DNA from 3 places in the Rossellomorea sp. LJF3 genome. Region 1 is predicted to be linked to each of the others. Evidence: riboswitches for the same ligand, from Rfam matches in the RefSeq annotation. Region 1 holds a riboswitch; each other region holds the start of a gene.
The links. Region 1 has a riboswitch for lysine ahead of lysA (diaminopimelate decarboxylase). Riboswitches for the same ligand answer to the same signal wherever they lie in the genome.
Positions count from the first base shown of each region.

Region 1 (5,491 bases):
TTCCCAATCAGGTTACCATGTGACCTTTGTGGATATTGCGGAACAAGTGATCAATAAACTGAATGAAGAAGGACGCTATGAGGTGAAGCTTGCAACGGAAACGATGGAAACAGAAACGATCGAGAATGTGTCCGGCCTGAACAACCTTCATCAGGAAGGGGAAGTGATCGATACGATCGTCTCGTCTACATACCTGACGACGGCAATCGGACCGAACATCCTGCCACGGATCGCACCCCTGATCGCTAAAGGGATCGCTAAGCGAGTTGCCTCTTCAGATGAACCGTTATACGTTATCGCATGTGAAAACCAGATCGGTGCAACGGATATTTTGAAAAAGCATATCTTGGAAAATCTTGATGAAGATACGGCTGCAAAGCTTGAAGGCAAAGTCTATTTCTTCAATTCAGCGGTGGATCGCATTGTACCGATGCAGGATCAAGGTTCATTGGACGTCCTCGTTGAGCCATACTACGAGTGGGTGGTTGAGACGACGGAAGAAATCCCGCCTGTTGAAGGAATGACGATCGTAGAAGATCTTGCACCCTTCATCGAGCGGAAGCTGTTCACGGTGAACACAGGGCATGCTGTCATAGCTTATCTTGGATATCTGCAAGGGAAATCTACCATTGATCAGACATTGGCCGATGACGCAATCGCTGCACAAGTGAAGGAGACGTTGAAAGAAACAGGTGCCTATCTTGTGAAGCAATATGGTCTGGATGAAAACGACCATCTTGCTTATATTGATAAAAACATCGAACGCTTCAAAAACGCCTACTTGAATGATGATGTCACCCGTGTGGGACGCGCGCCGATCAGAAAGCTTGGTTCTGATGACCGCTTGATCCGTCCGACCACCGAGGCTCTAAAAGCGGGACTGTCTTATTCGTATCTCGCCAAAGCGATTGCAGCAGCGCTCCTGTTCGACAATCCTGAAGACGAACAGGCCATGGAAATCCAGAGCATGATCAAGGAACATGGACCAGCTCATGTTTTGAAGGAAGTGAGCGGACTTGCTACGGATAGTGAGATCTTAAAAGAAGTATTGGTACAGTATGAAGGGTTGAAAAAATAAATTAGTGGACTGTCGGAAGGGATCCGGCAGTCTTTTTTTATGAGTTTTGACTACGTGTCCTTTCTGTGACATCCCTGAACCCGCGCCAATCCTAGACCCAAGTCAACTACACTATTTTTCAGCGGAAACAGAAAAAATAAAGATAGAATTCCCCTCATCCCGGGTGTAAAATAGATGAAAATACACTCTCATATTTTGACATGCAGGAGGAAACAACCGAATAAAATATACAGTTATGCCTAAAGTTGCTATCGTTTTTCCAGTCTGGAAGATTCAAAGAATGCTTCCACCAATGTAAAAATTCAGAATGTTAAAAATACGATAAGAGGTTGATGAAAGTTGGCAATGAATACGACTGAAACAGCTGTAAAGGAACAAACGATTTTCCACCACACGGGGAATAAAATCAAGACGGAAGACCGGGATATCCAGATCATCGCGAAAATGGAGGAGCCATTGATCGTCGTGCTTGGCAATGTGCTGAGTCATGAAGAATGTGATGAACTCATCCAATTGTCTAAGGACCGTGTCGAGCGTTCAAAAATCGGGAACACAAGGACAGTCGATGGACTGAGAACGAGCAGTTCTGTCTTTTTGGAAGAAAGTCATGACGTCGTGACACGTGTTGAAAAGCGAGTCTCTCAAATTATGAATATACCCGTTGAGCACGGGGAAGGTCTTCAAATCCTGAACTATAAACCGGGACAGGAATACAAGGCTCATTTCGATTTCTTCTCGGCATCGGCAAGGCCTGTGAAGAATCCGAGGATCAGTACCCTTGTCATGTATTTGAATGACGTAGAGGAAGGCGGGGAAACCTACTTCCCGAAGCTGAATCTCTCAGTTTCCCCTCAAAAGGGAATGGCGGTTTACTTCGAATATTTCTATGATAATCAAGAGTTGAATGACTTGACGCTCCATGGCGGTGCACCGGTTGTCATCGGGGACAAATGGGCTGCGACCCAGTGGATGAGAAGGCAGGTATTTAAATAAGAAAAAGGAGGAGCAGCCCAAGAGTGGGGTGCTCCTCCTTTTTAGCTTGCGGATTTTACCGGTTTCACCAATCCGGCATTCATTCTTTTCACGTTGACGGTATGGATGATCATGCCGGCGATGATCAGGAGGATGCCGAGGAGAGCAAACCCTGATGGAATGGGAACGGAAAGGATGGCCGCTTCACCCATGATGACGAACAGGATCTGGGTCGACTGGGTCGCTTCCACTGCCGCGAGCTTCCCGGGATGATGCCTTGCCATATTCGTCGCAAGGAAAAAGAGGGAAGTCGCAATCACACCTGAGCAAACGGCCACGATAAAGGATTGTGTCACTTGACCAGTGGAGGGAACGCCTACTTTTAAAAATGCATAGCTTCCAAGGATCAACCAGAAGGGGGTGCTTGCGATCGTCATGCCGAGTACCCGTTGGAACGTATCAAGCTTCCCACCGCATACCTCCATCATTTTACGGTTCCCAAGGGGGTAAGCGAATGCTGCGATGATCACCGGTAAGACTCCTGCGATCATTTCTGAAAGAGACAGCCCACTGGCATTTTCCTGTTGGATGAACAGCACTCCGATTAAAATGATCGAGGAAATGCCGAGAGCCCTTTTTTGAATGGCGTGCCTCCGCCTTACAGGCCCTGATGTGAAAAACAAGGGAGCGAGCAGGATCCCTGCCACAATCGTGAATTGCCACGTGCCCGCAACAAGCCAGCCAGGTCCATATGCTGCCGCATACGTCAATGGACCATAAAAGAGGACAAACCCGACAAAGCTCCACGTCAGCCACTCGTATGGCTTCTTCTTCATTTCAATCCACACTTGATTTATATTCTTCCGTAAACCTACAATAAGGAAAAGGAAAGGGAGCATGAACAAAAAACGCAGGGACGAACTCCACATCCAGCTTCCGCCGGCAAGCTCCATGGACCGGTTCAGGATGAAGGTGACGGCAAAGAACATGGATGAAATGATACCGAGAGTCAGTTCTTTGATGGGAAGCACTCCTTTCTGATACATACACTATCGTTTATTTTAAATTCATTTTAGAGGAAAAATCCTCACTAAGGAAGTTAATAATAGTTTTTTAATCCTTGATTGGTGGTTTTTAAGGGCTTCAGACTATCACATTCACATCATTGTGGGAAAATCGTCCTTGATTGCGTCGTTTTCGAGGGTGATTGCGTCATAATGGAAGTAATTGCGTCGTTATTAAATTAATTGCGTCATTCCCCATAGTTTATGCGTATTTTTGAAATAAATGGTAATACGAGCTCCGAAATCACGCTATATCCAGAAACCAATTGACAACCATTTCAAGAGAATGATATAGTTATGCCAATAAAAAATATACAGTCACTCTCTGATAATAGAGGCGCGAGAATGATGAGTACCTTCTTTGAGAATAATGGATTCCGGGATAAGTTGGGAAAGGCAGATCGCCGAAGCAGAAAATAGCCAATTCTATTTTTTGTTGGGCCAGCATTGAAGAAATGCTGGACTGTCACAATGCAAAAGGTTGTGGAGCACTATTGAAGAGATGTTAATACATAGTCTTCATCATGTTTCCGTAAACTTTGATGAAAAACCGTATGAGCATCTGCTTCATACGGTTTTTTTGTGTTTTTTTAGAGAGTCTAAAGGAGTTAGGGAAAATGAGTACAGTTGATGTGAATGTTCAAGGGGATTTAATGATCGGGGGGATCGGTACGGGAGAGCTTGTCGAAAGATACGGCACGCCCCTGATGGTTTATGATGAAGGGATGATCCGCGGGAATGCGAAATCGTTCCGGGATGCATTCCATGAAAGTGGTCTGAAATATCAGGTTGCCTATGCGAGTAAGGCATTTCTTTGTAAAGAAATGGTGCGTCTGGCGGAGCAAGAAAACCTCTCCCTGGATGTGGTCTCAGGCGGGGAATTGTATACGGCACTTGAAGCTGGTTTCCCGGCAGCACGCATCCATTTTCACGGGAACAACAAATCCGAAGAGGAGCTTAGAATGGCTCTTGAAGCTGAAATCGGCTGCTTTGTCGTCGATAGTTTCCTTGAACTTGAACTGCTTCATGACCTGGCAAAAGAGCGGGAGCAGGAGGTGCAGATCCTTATCAGGGTCACACCGGGCGTGGAAGCCCATACTCATGAATACATCACGACGGGCCAGGAAGATTCGAAGTTCGGATTCAGCATTTCAAACGGTCAGGCGGCAACGGCGATTGGGCTTGCGATCAGGAAGCCGTACTTCTCATTGCTCGGCCTCCATTCCCATATCGGATCTCAGATTTTTGAACAGGAAGGCTTTGATCAGGCGATCCGGATATTGTCTGATTTCATGCAGCGGATCCGGATCGATTTGGACGTCACGATGCCGGTTCTGAATATCGGTGGCGGATTTGGTGTCCGGTATACGGAAGAAGACCAGCCTCTGCCGATTCCGACCTATGTCAAGGGGATAACGGATAGTGTGAAAACCTATTTTGCCAAAAATGAATACCCACTCCCGGAAGTCTGGGTGGAGCCGGGTCGAAGCATGGTGGCGGAAGCAGGTAAGACGTTGTATAAAGTGGGCTCAAAGAAAATCATCCCGGATGTGCGCACTTATGTGGCGATTGACGGAGGGATGACGGATAATATACGCCCGGCGCTGTATCAGGCGAAGTATCACGCGGTACTGGCCAACCGTCCGAATGAGGAATGTACGGAGCTTGTGAGCATCGCGGGGAAGTGCTGCGAGTCTGGCGACATGCTCATCTGGGACCTGATGCTGCCGCCGACGAATTACGGGGATATCCTGGCTGTGTTCAGTACGGGGGCCTACGGGTATTCAATGGCGAGTAACTATAACCGGATACCGAGACCGGCAGTTGTGTTTGTGGATAACGGGGAATCCCGGGTCGTGATCGAGCGGGAGACGTATGCGGATCTTGTGCGGAAGGATCGATAGGGAAAAGAAGGGTGGAGTCCAAAGGGTTCCATCCTTTTTTTTATGGTAATTTCTGGGTTGTTATGATAACGTAAAGGTAACTTTATCCAATGAATTCGGAGGATCAATCTATGAATCTTAATTCGATCGGTTCTATGGTGTTGAAATTTGTCTTGGTTCTGTTCGGGATCATTCTTCTTACAGGTCTCATCGGCTTGTTCAACGAAGGCGTGGATCTCAGTCTGAAACAATATATACTCAATATTGTGGAGATTTCAACCTCCCTCGTCCATTCTGAGTCGATGACCATCACGAATGAATCGAACAACTCGTATCCTATGTTCCCGGCCTTCTGGGAGCCGTATTTCTATTCTGTTTCGATCTTTTTGTCTGCCTTTCTTTTATCCGTCCTCATGGGCATATTCCTTGCGTACCTTACACATTTGCTGCCTTCCAGCTGGTCAAAGTTCATCCTTAGGGCGACCAACCTGCTC
Region 1 covers NZ_JBANLY010000004.1:223,923-229,413, forward strand. The annotation lists gene V8G47_RS06585 (mannitol-1-phosphate 5-dehydrogenase) at 1-1,078, shown strand, start outside; gene V8G47_RS06590 (2OG-Fe(II) oxygenase) at 1,424-2,071, shown strand; gene V8G47_RS06595 (DMT family transporter) at 2,113-3,072, opposite strand; lysine riboswitch at 3,439-3,616, shown strand; gene lysA (diaminopimelate decarboxylase) at 3,732-5,018, shown strand; gene V8G47_RS06605 (ABC transporter permease subunit) at 5,129-5,491, shown strand, end outside.

Region 2 (5,491 bases), on a different contig from region 1:
TAATGGTAAGATGGGACGACAAAGACCGTATCGAGTAATCATACTCCCAATAAAGGGTTGCCTGGAATATTCCAGGCAACCCTTTTACATGTTGATCTTACAGCGTGATTTCTTCCAGTTTCACGGCATCCAGATGAAAGGCCGTATGTAAGACACCTGCTGCCTTTTGCATATTCTCTCCATCCACTACTGTGGACACTTTAATTTCAGAAGTGCTGACCATTTTCACCACGATGTCGTTTTGAGCCAGTACTTCAAACATTTCCGCTGCCACACCCGGGTTTGAAATCATTCCAGAACCGACAATGGAGACTTTCGCAAGCCCACTTTCATGCTCGACGTGTGTGAAATTCAACTGTTCCTTATTTCGTTCAAGAACAGCAAGGGTTTCATCGAGATCGTGCTCCTTGATGGAGAAAGATAGATTGGTCGTATTCTGATCCGTCTGGGTCTGGATGATGATGTCTACGTTCAAATGATTTTCCGCCAACGTAGTGAACACGGATGATAGTCCTGTCAATGCATTTCCCAGTCCGAAAACGGTGACCCTGGTAATCTCATTCTCAAATGCTACTCCTCTTACAATCAAGTTCTGTTCCATGCTTGCTTCCTCCTCAATATACGTTCCTTCCACTCTTTCGATGCTGGATCTGACTTCCAACGGGATTTGATAATTCTTGGCAAACTCCACCGCCCTTGGATGGAGGACCCCGGCCCCGAGATTTGCAAGTTCGAGCATTTCATCATAGGAAATCGACGGTAACTTCCTTGCTCCTTCTATATAGCGGGGATCTGTCGTGTATACCCCGTCTACGTCCGTATAGATGTCACAGCGCTCCGCCTTCAGGGCAGCCGCGATCGCAACGGCCGTCGTATCCGACCCGCCCCGTCCGAGTGTTGTGATTTCCCCCGTTTCTGTCATGCCCTGGAATCCCGCTACGATGACCACTCTTCCTTCCTGAAGGTGAGCCGCCATTTTATCGGTATGAATATTGGTTATCCTTGCATTGCTATGGACTGATTCCGTTTCGATGCCGGCCTGCCAGCCAGTGAATGAAATGGCATCATGCCCCGATTGGATAAGGGCCATGGTCAGGAGTGAAATGGTCACCTGTTCCCCGGTTGAGAGCAGCATATCCATTTCTCTTTTGCTCGGTTGAGACGTGATTTCCCTTGCAAGACCAACGAGTGTATCCGTCGTTTTCCCCATGGCAGATACGACGACGACCACATCATTCCCTCTTTCTTTTTCTTCAATGATCCTTGACGCAACATTTTGAATTCTTTCCACAGACCCTACTGAAGTCCCGCCGAATTTTTGAACAATAATACTCACGACTTCTCCCTCTTTCTGAGCGTCTCCGCTCCTTTTGATGATGAAGAGTACAATCACAATCATCCTACACGTCCATAGGACAGGATCTTTGTCACGAAATCCTGCGCTGATAATAAAAAAAGCAATGAGAATAATATCTCATTGCTTTATGAACATACAGCAGAACATACAAATAGGTTCATCGGCATTGTGAGATAGCTCTCCAAGATTGAATCATCTTGACAATCCTGCATTTCTTAAACGCAGGACCAGCGGATATAGTATGAGACTATAACCACTTCGGCGATTCTCCCCTTTCCAGGCATGTCGGCGGGGCTCATACCCCTCTTTGCCTGTACTCTTGAAGTTCGCACCTCTATCACCACTTAAAAAGTGATAATGTTATAAATTTTTGTTTATTATAGCATAGGGGAAATATTGATTCAATGGCTAATTGAGTCAATATTCCATTTCATTGTGTTTTAGTTAGCTTTTTCGAATAAGCATACTGTGGTTGATTTGCGCTCCAGGTGCTCGCTTTCCGCGGGGCGTGGGTTGAGCCTCCTCGGGCTAAAGCCCTGTGGGGTCTCAACTTCCACGCGTTTCCCGCAGGAGTCGAGCACCTTGCGCTCCAATCAACTCTGCTTTTTCATTAGGTACTGCAGAAGCAATAAATAAACCAAACACTTTAATAAAAGGAATAAAGATGTTGAAAAATATTATTTATAGCAGTTCCTATTTCAATTTCTCTGCCAATTCCCTGGCTACGGCTTCCGGTATACCTATTTCAATAAACTCCTCCACGGTTGCTTCTTTCATCTTCTTCATGGATCCGAAATGTTTTAGAAGCTGCTTCTTCCTTTTCGGACCGATGCCGTCGATGTCGTCGAGGGTGGATTGGAATGCGCTTTTGCCTCTTAGCTGACGGTGGAAGGTGATGGCGAACCGGTGGACTTCATCCTGGATGCGCTGGAGGAGATAGAATTCCTGGCTGCGTTTTTCAAGGGGGACGATTTGCAGCGGATTGCCGTACAGCAGTTCCGATGTCTGATGCTTATCGTCTTTCGCAAGGCCTCCGATCGGGATGTCGAGACCCAATTCATTCTCGATCACGTCCCTTGCCGCTTCGATCTGACCTTTTCCCCCATCGATGATGATGAGGTCCGGTAAAGGAAGTCCGTCTTTCAGCACTCTCGTATACCTTCTCCGGACAACCTCCCTCATGGAATCATAATCATCGGGGCCCTTGACGGTTTTGATCTTGTATTTACGGTATTCTTTCTTGGCAGGTTTCCCGTCTAAGAACACAATCATCGCCGATACGGGATCACTTCCTTGGATATTGGAGTTATCAAAGGCTTCGATTCGGAAAGGTGTATAAATCCCCATATGTTCCCCAAGCCTTTCAATGGCTTTGATCGTCCGCTCTTCATCTCTCTCGATCAGTGCGAATTTTTCTCCAAGTGCCTGCTGGGCATTTTTCTCGGCAAGCTTCACAAGCTCTTTCTTTTTACCCCGTTTTGGCTGGGTCATTTTTACCTCGAGAAGTTTTTCCGCGAGTTCGATATCGATCTCTTCAGGCAAAAAGATCTCCTTCGGCTTAAAGTGGTTGGATTTGGAGTAGAACTGACCCAGGAACGTCAGGAACTCATCTTCGGGTTCATTATAAAGGGGGAATAAAGACACATCCCGCTCAATGAGCTTCCCTTGCCGGACGAAGAATACCTGAACACACATCCAGCCTTTATCAACGGAGTATCCGAACACATCACGGTCGGTGAAATCGGTCATCGTCATCTTCTGTTTTTCCATGGTCGCCTCGATATGGAGAATCTGATCGCGGAATTCCTTCGCTCTTTCAAACTCCAGATTTTCTGATGCTTCATTCATTTTCACCGTCAGCTGGTTCTTGATTTCCTTGTATCCGCCATTGAGGAATCTGGCTATTTCATCTGTCATATCACGGTACGTGTCTTTGCTCACTTCTTTAATACAGGGAGCGAGACATTGGCCCATATGATAGTAAAGGCAGGCTCGGTCAGGAAGCGTCGAGCACTTCCGTAGAGGATACAAGCGGTCGAGAAGTTTTTTCGTTTCATTTGCCGCTCCGACATTTGGATAAGGACCGAAATACTTTCCCTTTCCCCGCTGGACTTTTCTTGTGGTTATGAGTCTCGGGTGCCGTTCATTCGTTAACTTGATGAACGGATAGCTTTTATCGTCCTTTAGCATGACATTGTATTTTGGGTCATACTTTTTGATCAAATTCATTTCGAGGACAAGGGCTTCCAGGTCAGATGACGTCATGATGTACTCGAAGTCCTCGATCTCCCCTACCAGCCGCTGTGTTTTCGCATCATGGGAGCCTGTGAAATATGAACGCACCCGGTTCTTCAATACTTTGGCCTTTCCCACATAGATGATCGTCCCCTGCCTGTCCTTCATTAAATAACAGCCCGGTTGGTCGGGAAGCAGCGCTAATTTATTGGTGATATTCTGATTCATCCTTCTTCCTCCTCCCTCTGTTTCTCCCATTTATATAACGTCAAGTCATGATAGATCGGGTCGATGAGCTCACTGGAATGGAAATGCTTCTCGACTTTAAGGAACTCATCCATTTGGATCCCCTGCTTTTTAAACCCTTCGACTACTTTATCCGTCAGATAAATATCCCGTTCAGGGTAATATCGTGCGTCAGTGGTAAACACTTCATACGTTTGTACTTTCTTATGAATAAAAGGGACGTCAAGATACTCGAGTACCCTGGACTCTTCCCAGGTATATACGACGAGAGGCTCTCCTTGCCCTGCGCTCTCTAAATAATCGGCCATTTGATAAACAGCCGGAATATCCGATGCATGTTTATATAATAACGCACTTGTATGGTAAACCTGAAGCAGAAGGAATGAGAGGGCAAGAATGGAACCTGCCCATGTCAGTCGTTGTGAAAGTAACCTTCCCGCTCCAAGGAAAAAGGCAATGCCGATCAAAGGTAAAGCATGACGGGGCTTCATCACATTCTGGGCAAAAAGAGCCCAAAGGAAATAACTGCCCAAAAGCAACAGCATCAGGCTTGTCATATAACGATTCCCGTGTGATTCCTTCCTTGCTGCAGCCAAACCGACAACCAATAGAATGAGAAGGGGGAGGAACTCAGCGACACCCCCTACCCATATCGTGTTCACAAAGATCAGCTTCACTACTCTGTTCAAGAGGCTGAGATCTGAGGCACCGATCGTTCCCCCCCATTCTTGAAAATGTCCGTTCGTGAAGGAGAGGGCCAGTCGGAGAAAGCTTTCATATCCCCCTTCCGACATGCTGATCCCCGATACCCAGAGGAGCTGGAACAGGATTGCAATGAGTAGGTAAACGAAGGTATCCAGAAGTGTGACCACGCCACTCTTCCACTTTCTGTACAGGAGCATCAGGATCCCGATCCCAAGGACCAGATAAGATAACCTGATTCCAAGAAGCAGGCTGAATAGAAGCAGTGGAAGAATGAGGAATCCTTTATGATGTTTCTCATAGGCCAAAACCAAACTCCATATATACCACCACATCATCCCGACTGCTGCTCCCTCGGACATCGGCTGATTCACCATCAGGATCGTAAAGCTGCTCGTATAAACGATGGCTGTCGCCATTCCTGCAAAAGTCGGACGCACGATTCGTTTCATTAACAGAAAGAGAGGGATGATGGCACTTCCATACAGAATGATATTAAAAAGGGTCAGGGCTTGGACGGGATCCCCCACCATCAGATGAAGGACTTTCCCTCCCAGGATGAAATAAGGGTAACCGGGAAAGTGGGGCTGCATCTGGTACATATCGAAATGAAGGACTCCCAGTGCAAAATCCACCATATCCCATGTGGCCGCGTAGGATGGGATCCACATCACCTGAAGAACAAAAACAGCCGTCACAGCAAATGCCCCTGCCACATTCGGCCAACTCATATACTTCCCACTCTTCATTCTCAACGACTTCACCCTCATACTTAGTTAGACTCTCAATCATTAAAAAAAGTACCAAACATACATTCCTTTAAAGAGTGTACACCTTTCGAAAAGGGTGTTCAATCTTTAAGGGCAATGAGGTTTGGTACTGACATAATTATTTAGCTTGTGGACTCAAATCCTTCACTCCGCCTTTGACCTCTTCCTTTGCTTTCACCGA
Region 2 covers NZ_JBANLY010000006.1:106,977-112,467, forward strand. The annotation lists gene V8G47_RS08385 (YslB family protein) at 1-38, shown strand, start outside; gene V8G47_RS08390 (aspartate kinase) at 98-1,336, opposite strand; lysine riboswitch at 1,524-1,702, opposite strand; gene uvrC (excinuclease ABC subunit UvrC) at 2,051-3,820, opposite strand; gene V8G47_RS08400 (hypothetical protein) at 3,817-5,295, opposite strand; gene V8G47_RS08405 (FTR1 family iron permease) at 5,429-5,491, opposite strand, start outside.
Region 2: it holds a riboswitch for lysine, as region 1 does, so the genes downstream of both, V8G47_RS08390 (aspartate kinase) here and lysA (diaminopimelate decarboxylase) in region 1, are expected to answer to the same signal.

Region 3 (5,491 bases), on a different contig from region 1:
TCATCGCACACTGTGCCTATCAGCATCATGAGAGGCTCGATGGGTCCGGTTATCCGCGGGGGATCAGGGGTGAGGATATCCATCCGTTCGCAAAGATCATCGCTGTGGCCGATGTATTTGACGCCATGACGTCAAACAGGGTGTACAGAAAAGCGATGCTTCCCCATCAGGCTTTAGAGGTATTATACGCAGGATCGGGATCCCTGTTCGATTCACAAGTGATCGAAGCCTTCCGGTCATCGGTCGCGATGTATCCGAATGGCATGATCGTGGAACTGAATGATGGTAGGAAAGGGATTGTGACCGATCAAAATAGAGGAGTCACAGACCGTCCTGTCATACGGATCATCGAAGAAGATGGGCAGGAGTCAGACTCTCCTTATCTACTCGATTTAAGCAAGGAATTAGACAAGGTCATCACAGGCTTTGATCCGGATTATGAACCGCAATCTCTTAAGATTAAATAAATTTTTGCGCTAAACCCCTCTTACAATGCATACAAATAGCTTGTAAGGGGGGATTTTTTGTGTCTAAGTTCAAAACCTACAAACCCCGAAGAGGAGGTCCGCTGCCTTTTCGTCATGTCATGATCATTACGTTTCTGTTCTTTATGATTTCAACTGGATTCGGATTGTGGATCATTAACAAAGGGTTGAAGCCGACTCTCCTTGCGTATGCCGAGACACAGACGAGCAGGATCGGTACCCTGGTGATTAACAAAGCCATCAATAAGAAGATTGCCGATGTTCTGGATATTTCGGATATAACCGAAGAAGTGAAGAATTCAGAAGGAGATATCGTTTCATTTAAATATAATACACAGACGATCAACAGGGTCCAGGCAGAAATTACGAATCTTGTGCAGCAGAACCTTCAGGAAGCAGAAGCCGGGAATATAGAAAACCTGGAGTTTCTCACTGAGGTGGAAATTGATGAAGGGAAGTCGAAAACATCGAAGGGCATCACCTATTCCGTTCCATTGGGGCAGGCAACGAACAACGTACTGCTCGGAAACCTGGGGCCGAAAATCCCGATCCGCTTTCATTCCATAGGTGACGTGCGTTCCGATGTGAAAACGACGGTGGAGCAGTTCGGGATCAATAATGCAGTTGTGAAGGTATTTGTGGAGCTTGAAGTGAATGTGCAGATCATCATCCCGTTTGCAACCAAAACCGAAACGATCAAGCAGGATATCCTGGTTGCCATGGGTACCGTGCATCTGGATGTACCGCAATTTTACAACAATGGTGGAGGGGAATCGAGTCCTTCCATTGAAATTCCCACAAATTAGTCAGGAAAAGAAGTTGTCAAAAGAATGATAGTTTGTTATATTAATAAAGAAAATTTTATAACACACCACATCATCAGTCCGATGGGGTAGAGGCGCAGGGTTCAAGAGTAATCTGTTCGAGGATGACAACGGAGAAAACAGATGAAAGGGAATCTTTGCCGAAGTAAATATGCTTGTCAATGGGATATTTGCTGGGGTTGTCTTGAAGAAGGATAACACTGTCATTATAGGGAAATCTCTATAATGGGGAGCTACAGATCGTGATGGAGCACTTACGTTACTAACAAAGGTAATGATAGTTTCTCTATCGTTGCCTTTTTTTATTATCCTCTATCATGCTACGATGGTTCCCCCCTATCAAATAGGAGGAGGACACTATGGAAAACACGATTTACTCATTATTACCACCCTTTTTAGCCATTCTTATGGTTATCCTTACGAGACGGGTTCTACTTTCACTGGGAGTAGGGATCGTCGCATCTGCCTTTTTGTTGGCAGACTTCTCAATTACCAAAACATTCAGCTTTATGTGGGACGCCTTTAAAGGTATCTTTGTCGCAGACGGAGGACTTAACACCTGGAATGTCTACATTGTTTTCTTCTTACTCATTCTTGGTATCATCACGGCATTTGTGAACATTTCCGGCGGGAGCCGCGCATTCGGTGAATGGGCGATGAAACGTGTGAAGACAAGACAGGGCGCACAGCTTCTTGCTGCGGTACTGGGTATCATCATTTTCATTGACGACTATTTTAATGCCCTTGCTGTCGGACAGGTTTCAAGACCCATTACCGATCGTCACAGAGTCTCACGTGCTAAATTAGCCTATATCATTGATTCAACATCGGCTCCGATCTGTGTCGTTTCCCCGATTTCAAGCTGGGGAGCATACATCATCGGGATCATCGGCTCCATTCTTGCAACACACAATATCACGGAGTACACGGCATTTTCAGCATTCATTCAAATGATTCCAATGAACCTTTATGTATGGGCGGCAGTACTGCTTGTCGTCATGGTTGCCTATAAAGGACTCGACTTCGGAAAAATGAAAGAGCATGAAGTAAGGGCCCTTGAAACGGGAGATCTTTATGATCCAGGCAAAGAGATTCCCGGTGAATTGAAAAATGATCTTCCAGTGAGCTCAAAAGGCTCGGTAGGCGATCTTGTCTGGCCGATCGTAGCCCTAGTAATTGGGACTGTTTCCATGATGCTGTGGACTGGGTATCAAGCGGTGGGATCATTTGACCTGCTGCCGATTTTTGAAAATACGGATGTAACCAAATCCTTATTGTATGGTGGATTATTCGGACTTCTTATTTCCCTGATTTTCTTCCTTCGTCAAGTCAGCTTGAAAGGAATTGAAGCGAGTGCGATCGGGACAGCCGTAGTGGAAGGTATCAAGTCGATGCTGCCGGCTGTTTACATCCTTATCTTTGCATGGACGATCGTGACACTCATCGATCAGCTGCAGACGGGTACGTATCTTGCAGGCCTTGTTGAGCAATCGAATCTTCCGATGCAGGCACTTCCTGTCATCTTATTCCTGGTTGCCGGCATCATGGCATTCTCAACGGGGACGTCATGGGGATCGTTTGGTATTTTACTGCCGATCGCAGGTGAAATTGCTGCAGCTTCAGACGTGAGCATCTTACTTCCTGCCATGGCAGCGGTATTGGCCGGATCTGTATTGGGTGACCACTGTTCACCTATTTCCGATACAACGATCCTTTCTTCCACAGGAGCGGGAAGCAACCATATCGATCACGTGCTGACACAGCTTCCGTACGCGATCCTCGGTGCGGTCGTTGCAGCCATCGGTTACCTTGTTTTGGGATTCACCGGCAGCACCATCCTTGGTCTCGCTGTTGTCATCATTTTGATTCTGGCCTTTGCCTTTTTATTCGGTGAAAAAGCAAAGCCGGCATCTGCAGAGTAATTCATAATAAAAACCAGGAGCCATCAGGGCTTCTGGTTTTTTTATGGAATCCCACCGATCTGCCCTCCTGATCCTATCGTCTCCCATTCTCCAAAATCCGACAAAATTCTTATAGTGAAATAGTACTGTAGAAATTTGGTGAATTTCTCATAAAATCACTAAAATAAAGCTTTGACAATTGTCCCGGAACTAGCTATACTGACTTTAGATTATAAATAATCTGAAAATATAAAAATTTCAAATACCTCGTGGGGGTAGTTGGAAAGAACTAGGGGGGGACAGCATGGAGAAACGTGCACAGTTTGGGACAAGGGCAGGATTTATTCTGGCCGCTGTCGGTTCAGCAATCGGACTAGGGAACATTTGGCGTTTTCCGGCAGTAGCGTATGAAAACGGCGGGGGAGCATTCTTTATTCCTTATTTATTCGCTCTTCTAACAGCAGGTATTCCATTATTAGTACTTGAATTTACAATTGGTCATAAGTACCGTGGTTCAGCACCGTTATCTTATTTCCGTCTTAATAAGAAAACAGAATGGCTTGGATGGTGGCAGGTAATCATTGCATTCGTCATCTCCACCTATTATGCCGTCATTATCGCATGGGCGATGTCGTACAGTGTTTTTTCTTTCAATTTAGGCTGGGGGAAGGATACAGAGACATTCCTGTTCAATGATTATTTAAAACTTTCTGTGGACGCGGGTCAGACGGGCAGTGTGGTTCCCGGGGTATTCATCCCGCTTGTGATCGTATGGGCCGTTACACTTGGCATCCTCTTCAAAGGTGTAAAGAAAGGAATCGAAGTAGCGAATAAAATCTTTATTCCAGCACTTGTTATCTTATTCTTAATTATTGTTGTTCGCGCTTTAACGTTACCTGGTGCAATGGATGGTCTGGATGCATTCTTCAAACCGGACTTCAGTAAAATTGCCGATCCCGGCGTGTGGGTGGCGGCATATGGACAGATCTTCTTCAGCTTATCCATTGCCTTTGCCATCATGATTACCTACTCAAGTTATTTGCCGAAGAAATCGGATATTACGAACAACGCGTTCATCACAGGGTTCAGTAACTCCGGATTCGAACTATTGGCAGGTATCGGGGTATTTGCCGCACTTGGTTTCATGGCACAATCACAAGGTGTGTCAGTGCAGGATGTTGTAAGTGGCGGTGTTGGACTGGCGTTTGTTGTCTTCCCGCAGATCATCAACGAATTCCCGGCATTCAACGAAGTCTTTGGTTTCTTATTCTTCGCTTCACTTGTACTGGCCGGTCTGTCTTCATTGATTTCCATTTCGGAAACGTATGTGGCAGCCGTTTCTGAGAAATTCGGAATTTCCCGTAACAAAGCGGTACTATTCGGTGGCGGACTTTCAGCTGTCGTTTCCATCCTCTTTGCTACTCAGGGTGGTCTGTTATTCCTTGATGTGGCGGATTACTTCATCAACCAATTCGGAGTGGCGTTTGTCGGATTAGTGGAAGTGGTCGTGATCGCCTGGTTCCTTCGCAAGCTGGGGGCATTCCAATCCCATGCGAATGGAATTTCGGATATCCAGCTTGGTGCATGGTGGAAAGTATGTTTAGGCGTCATCACACCAATCGTACTTGGTTGGATGATGTTCGGATTATTCAAGATGAATTTACTAAAAGAATTTGAAACGGAAACTGGCAACTATGGAGGTTATTCTGATTCTTTCATTCTGTACAGTGGATGGTTTGTAGCTGCATTTGCCATCATTGTAGGAGTGGCTTTCGGATTTAAACACTGGCATGCCAAGACAGAAGCCGATGGCTATAAGGAGGTAAGCTAACATGACTGGTAGCGCGATTACTATGATGGTTGTAGGAATGGTCATCATTTGGGGTGGATTAGCAGCTAGTATCATGAACGCTGTTTCCAAATCGAAGAAACAGGTATAAAGAAAGAAGCAGACAGTGGAATCCCCATTGTCTGCTTTTTTAATGTTTCTTGCTTTTGATCCTGTCCAGGCGTTCCCACATTCTTAAATGAGAGTATGGATCAAAGGACCATTCAGTCAGGCCATTGTCCTTATACATTCCATAATGCAAATGCGGTGGGAATTTCCCTGACGTTCCCGGAGGTCCATATCCTGAGCTTCCGACACCGCCGATCACCATCCCCGGTTCAACGACTTGTCCGACTTGAAGATCTTTGGCAAAACCACTCAAATGGGCAAAATAATGGTACGTGTTATTAATGTCACGTATTCCGATACGCCAGCCTCCATACCGATTCCAGC
Region 3 covers NZ_JBANLY010000005.1:89,604-95,094, reverse strand. The annotation lists gene V8G47_RS07280 (HD-GYP domain-containing protein) at 1-467, shown strand, start outside; gene yunB (sporulation protein YunB) at 527-1,291, shown strand; lysine riboswitch at 1,371-1,553, shown strand; gene V8G47_RS07270 (Na+/H+ antiporter NhaC family protein) at 1,669-3,231, shown strand; gene V8G47_RS07265 (sodium-dependent transporter) at 3,515-5,041, shown strand; gene V8G47_RS07260 (methionine/alanine import family NSS transporter small subunit) at 5,043-5,150, shown strand; gene V8G47_RS07255 (M23 family metallopeptidase) at 5,190-5,491, opposite strand, start outside.
Region 3: it holds a riboswitch for lysine, as region 1 does, so the genes downstream of both, V8G47_RS07270 (Na+/H+ antiporter NhaC family protein) here and lysA (diaminopimelate decarboxylase) in region 1, are expected to answer to the same signal.